Linked DNA regions of Cellulophaga algicola DSM 14237. The protein of the gene in region 2 interacts with the protein of the main gene of each other region in a pairwise test. Links are inferred from orthologs where the notes say so. Each region holds a gene or a part of one and is shown on either strand. Other genes may lie near its edges.

Region 1 (3,494 bases), 1.4 Mb from region 2 along the record:
TTTGGTATACTAAACGGTTCCAACTATAATAATATTCGCTCTGTAGAAAAAGGTAGATTGTATCGCAATATCATTAGAGCATTATTTGGATGGTTACAAGAGGAATCAAAACAATACAAATATGATTTCCTAGCGCATACTGGTGAAAAAATAATGGATTATGTAGAGAAAAAACCCGCCTTTATCGTTTCAAGCGTAGCAAGGTTAACAGAGCAGAAGTTTTATTACATTAAGCATTCTCCTGAGGCTTTTGTAGCCATATTAGATAAGCTAGAAAAAGTTAATGGTGTCTTTATGTTATTAGGTACAGGAGCGCCAGAATACGAGGAGATGTTTAGAGAGATAAGTTATAAGCATAAAAATTTTATTTTCACGAATGGGCAATCAGAAGATTTGATAGATAGTATTTATTTGGAATCAGATTTATATTTTATGCCTAGTCTTTTTGAACCCTGCGGGATAAGTCAAATGTTAGCTATGCGAAATGGGCATCCTTGTTTAGTTCATTACACAGGAGGTTTAAAAGATACGGTTAAACATCTAAAAACAGGCTTTACTTTTGATGGCAAAACTACCGATGATAAGATAAAAAATATGGTAGATTCTTTTGATTTGGTTTTAGATATTTTTCTAAATGACAAACCGCAATGGAATAAAATTAAATTAAGTGCAAAAAAAGAACGCTTTACTTGGGAGAAAAGTGTAGATGAGTATTATAAATTTCTTTATGCTATAACGATATAGTAGACTTTTGTTGCTATTTATTGAAAATAATCAAAAGAAATCTTCATTTGTTAATAATACAATAAATGATTTTTTTTGAATTGTTAATGGCACGTCTTTTTCTTAAATTTACGGAGTACTAAAAGTTAAAAAAACACATGTCAGACAAAGCTATATTAGAATACCAAGGGAATAAATTTGAATTCCCAGTAATTAAAGGTACAGAGAATGAATTAGCAATAGATATTAAAAGTTTAAGAGCATCAACTGGAATGATTACTATTGATCCAGGGTATAAAAATACGGGCTCTTGTGAAAGTGCTATAACATTCTTAGATGGTGAAAAAGGAATATTGCGTTACCGAGGATATTCAATAGAAGAATTGGCTGAAAAAGCAGACTTTTTAGAAGTTGCTTATTTGTTAATTTTTGGAGAACTTCCTAATAGCGAAGAACTAGAGAAATTTCATTCAGATATTAAATCTGAATCTCATGTAGATGAGGAAATGAAAAAAATCTTAGATGGTTTTCCTAAGTCGGCTCATCCAATGGGTGTATTGTCTTCTTTAACAAGTGCATTGATTGCTTTTAATCCAACTTCTGTAAATGTAAGTTCAGAAAAAGAAATGTATTGGGCAATTGTACGTATCATGGCAAAATTTCCGGTATTAGTTGCTTGGACGTTACGTAAGAAAAAAGGCTTGCCTTTAGATTACGGCGATGATTCTTTAGGGTACGTAGAGAATATTCATAAAATGATGTTCAAGAAACCGAACCAAGAATATAAAAAAGACAAAACTATAATTGATGCATTAGATAAACTTCTAATTTTACATGCAGATCACGAACAAAACTGTTCTACATCTACGGTACGTATAGTTGGTTCTTCTCATGCAGGTTTATTTGCTTCTTTATCTGCTGGTATTTCTGCATTATGGGGACCCCTTCATGGTGGTGCTAACCAAGCTGTTTTGGAAATGTTAGAAGCCATTGAAGCTGATGGTGGTGATACTAAAAAGTACATGGCTAAAGCTAAGGATAAAGAAGATTCATTTAGATTAATGGGCTTTGGACATAGAGTATATAAAAACTTTGATCCTCGTGCAAAAATTATCAAGAAATCTGCTGATGAAGTTTTAGGTGCTTTAGGTATTGAAGATCCAATTTTATCTATTGCGCAAGGATTAGAGAAAGAAGCATTAGAAGATCAATATTTTGTTGATAGAAAATTATATCCAAACGTAGATTTTTACTCAGGAATTATTTACAGAGCTTTAGGCATCCCAACAGAAATGTTTACAGTAATGTTTGCATTAGGAAGACTTCCAGGTTGGATCGCTCAATGGAGAGAAATGAGATTAAATGGTGAGCCAATTGGTCGTCCTAGACAAGTTTATGTTGGTGAAAACTTAAGATCTTTTATCCCTGTAGAAAAAAGATAAATATTTTATCAAATTATAATTTAAACTGCCTTTTTGTTTTTTGCAAAAAGGCAGTTTTTTTATTATTAGATTCTTATTTTTACGCTCAATAATTACTAATTATTCATTTTATATTATTTTATGCTTGATTTGAACATTAAGGATGAGACGTCAAAACTTTTAGCAGTTATTTTAGGAACTGCTAAAAGTTGTGGGCCTACTCCAAAACCAGAAGAAGCTTACGATCCAAAATCCTTAGAACATATTCTTGCAGGAACCTATCCTGTTGAAGCTGATATGGTATTAGAAATGGATGCTTTTGAAAAAGTATTAAATAAGTATGATGTACAGATATTTAGGCCGAAAATACTTAAGGATTGCAATCAGATATTTTCAAGAGATATAGCTTTTGTTATTGATGATTTCTTTTTTAAAGCAAATATACTTCCAGATAGAGAAGAAGAGTATTTAGCAATTGGTGACGTCATTTCGCAAATAGCTCCGGATAAGGTAATTATTCTTCCAGAAGAGGCCCATATAGAAGGTGGTGATGTAATGCCATGGAATGAGTATATATTTATAGGAACATATACTGCAGAAAACTATTCACATCATATCACCGCAAGAACTAATAAAATTGCGGTGGAGTATATTAAAAGTTTTTTTCCAAATAAAAAGATTAAATCCTTTGAGCTTAGAAAATCAACCAATGCACGTGAAAATGCATTGCATTTAGATTGTTGTTTTCAGCCTATTGGAAATAATAAAGCCATCTTACATAAAAATGGTTTTCTAGTTGAAGAAGAGTACCAGTGGTTGGTAGCTTATTTTGGAAAAGAAAACGTTTTTGAAATAACAAGTGATGAAATGTATACGATGTTTAGTAATGTTTTTTCAATTTCTCAAGAAGTAGTAGTTTCAGAAAAAAGTTTCACGCGTTTGAATACTTGGTTAAGGGTAAAAGGTTTTGTGGTAGAGGAAATTCCTTATGCTGAAATTTCTAAACAAGAAGGTTTGTTGCGCTGTAGTACAATGCCGTTAATTAGAGCGTAAAATTCTCTGGAAGTTAATAACGAATTGATATAAAAGTATAATTTTACTCAAAAAAAATAAAGCAGTTTTATGCAAGTTACCAATACTATTTTAATGATAAGACCAGTTGCTTTTCGTATGAACGAACAGACGGCTGTAAATAATTTTTTTCAAGAAGATCTTGATCTTAAAAATGTTGAAATTAATAAAAAAGCACAAGTAGAATTTGATGCTTTTGTAACTGTGCTAAAAGAAAAAGGAGTACATGTAATTGTTGTTGATGATACGCTAAGTCCGGATACTCCAGATTCTATTTTC
Region 2 (3,535 bases):
AGTTTACAAATTTAGGATCTGTATGTTCCAACAAATAATCAATAGGTACAATCCCATCCGCATCTTTCTTAAATTCAAAATCGTGGTTATGATATAATAACTTCAACCCGGCATTGTGCGCTTTTTCTCCCAATGCATTTATAATTTCGGTAAGGTTTTTAATACCACCAGACATACTCATAGTACTAGTAGCATCATCATAATGAAACAATCCCATTGGCGGAATTGGCACAACAAAATATTCAAATCCTGCCGCTTTTACATCAGCCATCATTTCAGCTGCATTTTCTAATGTCACTGAACTATGATGAGAACTTATAGGGGTAAGCTCCAAACTATCTAATAAAGTTTTAAAAGCTACAGGAGTCATGTTATAAAATTTACCCTCCTCGTATCCGGCAGCTTCAATATTCTTATACCCGGCATCTGATACTGCTTCTAATGTCGCTTTTGCATCCGTACCCATATCATCTCTGACGGTATATAAGGCTAAACCCCCAAAATTAGTTTCTTCAATAATTTCTGGGGCACTTTCAGGAGTTTCTGCTTTTTTTTCTTCCTTACAAGAAGCGCAAAACAAAGCTAAGGCTAAGAAAACCGTGTAGCATGTTATTTTTTTCATGATTTAAATTTTGAGTTTATTTTTGAGTCAATAAACTAAGATAATTTATTATCAAGAGAATACGGTTGAATGTTTCTAATAATCCTGATTTAAATCTACTACAACGATTGATTAAGAGTATATCTACTTTTAAAGAGAATGCTGTTTAAAAATTGTAGATTAATCCTAATTGATAAGACCCTGCTCCAGTTTTAAGACTAATATCAAAATGCTCTTGAGCATAGGGAGTTGTGAACAAATAGGCACTACTAACGCCAACTACCGCCCCAGCCAACACATCCCAACCATCATGTGCTTGCGCATTAATACGACTGTACCCTGTAAAACCTGCTAATGCATACGCCGGAATACCATATTTCCAACCATAACGCTTTTGAATAAATGCAGCGCTTTGAAAAGTGGTTGATGTATGACCAGAAGGAAAAGCTCTTTCTCCATTACCATAAGGTCTATCCTTATTTAAAGCATATTTAAGCCCAATAGTAACCCCCTGATTTAATAATGCTCCTTTAGTAAATTGCCAAGTACCTTCATAATCTTTAGCAATTAATGAACCCGTTAAAGCCATTACTGGTAAAGAAAATAATAAAATATCGCCAGAAGTTTCAATGGCTTTATCCTGTGCAATTAAAGGCTGGCAGCCTAATAGTAGTAAACCAAATACTAGTAAATTACTTGAAAGTTTTAGCTTTAGTATCAAAATAAAATTTTTCATATAAATTTGACATAAAAAACAGGTAAGCATTGATTTTTAAAACACACCTGATTTACTTTTTCATCAAAAGTAATTTTCAATTCTAAAGAGAATTTAAAGATTACAACATTTCATTATCTGATACTATTTTATGAAGGCACTAAAACTGAAAGAGCTTTTTCTATAACCGTAATCTTGATACTGTCCTTTTCTAGCTTATGAAATTCCCCATCTATCTGAGATTCTAAAAAAGATTGATCATTTCTTGACAATTCCAACGCTTTAACTTGATAGTTTTTAGCCTCATTAAGCCAATTAATCTTACCTATTAAAACAAGAATACCAAGCCAAAATATTTTTAATCTATTAATCTTAGAAATAATTAACACATCTAATAAACCATCTTGTAAAGATGCTTTAGGCGTAAGACTCAGGTGATAACCCATTTCATTAGAATTTGAGATTAGAATAATAAAAGGATTAATGATCCGGATTTCATTATTAAAACTTATCTCTATAGTTTCTTGATGCTCAATTTTCTTAATTGAAGTAAGGCAAGCATACACATAACCTAGAAAGGACCTCTTTTTTTTAGATTCATAATGTTTTATAACCTCAGCATCAAAACCAACACCTGTATTACTAAAAAAGAAACGATTATTAATCTTACCAACGTCCATTTTAATAGTCCGATTACTCCTAATAACAGCCAATGCCTTCCGCAAGTTTTTAGGGATTTTAAGGTTAGAAGCCAATCCGTTTCCTGAACCTATGGGAATTATTCCTAAAGGAATAGCTATACCTACCAAACAAGATGCTACCTCGTTTATAGTACCATCTCCGCCACAAGCTACAATAATAGCTGCTTTCTCCTCAATAGACTCTTTTGTTAATTGAATGGCATGCTTCTTATATTCTGAATACTTTACCGTTATTTGATGTACACTACCAATAAAATAGCTTTCTAAAAAGGCTTTACTCAAGGACGATGATCCATGACCTGCAATAGGATTTACTATGAAATGTATTTGTATCACTTTGCTAAATTTGAAAGTTTAAGTCCTCCATTATGATACAGATAATCTGCCACTTGATAATTAGAAATTGATGTTTGCAAAACTTGATCATCCATCGGTAATTCCTTTAAACTATTATCAGCGGAATTCCAGTCATAGAGATTTGCGGTATGACCATCCCCTAAAATAAGAACTTTGTTATCTTTTAAATACCCTAATTTTCTATAGTTACCTATAAGCGCTCGCTCGTCTTCAGGTTTCATTTTAAGAATATTTTGCCCAAAGAGATTCGTTTTATAATCCCAATTAAGGGTAGCAAATAGCGTAGGAAAAACATCAATCTGAGAACACAACTTATCAATTTTAGCATTTGGCATATTCGGCAGGTTATAGATTAATGCCGGAATATGATAATTTCTCACATCTAACTCCCAACGTCCGGCACTACTTGCACAATGATCACTCATAATTACAAATACAGTATGTTTAAACCAAGGTTTAGTTCTTGCTGTTTTTAAAAATTCTCCTATAGCATAATCAGTATATTTTACGGCACCATTTCGTCCTGTTCCAGATGGAATATCAATTTTTCCTTCTGGGTATGTAAATGGTTTATGATTAGAAGTGGTCATTACAAAATCGAAAAAAGGTTTTCCTGTTGTAAAGGCCTTATCTGCTTCTTTTAATACCTTATTATAAATATCTTCATCACAAACACCCCAAGCGTTTTCAAAAGTCACTTCATCATCTTCTATATTTGTTCTGGTCGTTCTGATACTTTTATCTAAGAGAAAACCTCTCCCTCTATCTACAATATTAAAACCATTACCTCCGAAGTAAGTATTCATATTATCAAAATACCCATCTCCTCCGTAGAAAAAGAAACGTTCATACCCTTGTGATTTAAATACTTCGCCGATAGTGAAAAGCTCGGTGTTATTTTTTCGTTTTACAATGCTTCGTCCTGGAGTAGGCGGAATAGATAAAGTAATTGCTTCCATACCACGAACTGTTCTGGTACCTGTAGCGAATAAATTACTAAAAAACAGACTCTGATTAGCCAAAGCATCTAAGGTGGGAGTAATATTTTCATCATTCCCTAATGTACTTAAAAACTTACCGCTTAAACTTTCAATACAAATGAAAATAACATTGGGTTTTATCTGGCTTTGTGTACTATCAGCGTTTTTTACTGTTCTAAAG

Evidence for each region. Proteins that work in one complex are often made in the same cells at the same time.
Region 1: the proteins of CELAL_RS08880 (region 2) and CELAL_RS02940 interact in binary tests that used the Escherichia coli proteins (3 or more experiments, as listed by UniProt). The link is inferred for Cellulophaga algicola DSM 14237 from one-to-one orthologs.

The regions. Positions count from the first base shown.
Region 1 is NC_014934.1:692,473-695,966, reverse strand. Bases 65-3,023 are described here. They hold CELAL_RS02940 (citrate synthase), read left to right. Parts: upstream 65-881; coding sequence 882-2,165; downstream 2,166-3,023. Other genes in these bases: CELAL_RS02935 (dimethylarginine dimethylaminohydrolase family protein), read left to right, coding at 2,286-3,023; CELAL_RS02945 (glycogen synthase), read left to right, coding at 65-744. Outside these bases: more of CELAL_RS02945, read left to right, coding at 1-64; more of CELAL_RS02935, read left to right, coding at 3,024-3,197; citrulline utilization hydrolase CtlX, read left to right, coding at 3,267-3,494.
Region 2 is NC_014934.1:2,053,429-2,056,963, reverse strand. The notes cover bases 410-3,409. They hold CELAL_RS08880 (diacylglycerol/lipid kinase family protein), read right to left. Parts: upstream 2,354-3,409; coding sequence 1,466-2,353; downstream 410-1,465. Other genes in these bases: CELAL_RS08875 (LTA synthase family protein), read right to left, coding at 2,350-3,409; CELAL_RS08885 (phosphatase PAP2 family protein), read right to left, coding at 768-1,337; CELAL_RS08890 (sugar phosphate isomerase/epimerase family protein), read right to left, coding at 410-622. Also shown: more of CELAL_RS08890, read right to left, coding at 1-409; more of CELAL_RS08875, read right to left, coding at 3,410-3,535. UniProt on the Escherichia coli protein: In vitro phosphorylates phosphatidylglycerol but not diacylglycerol; the in vivo substrate is unknown.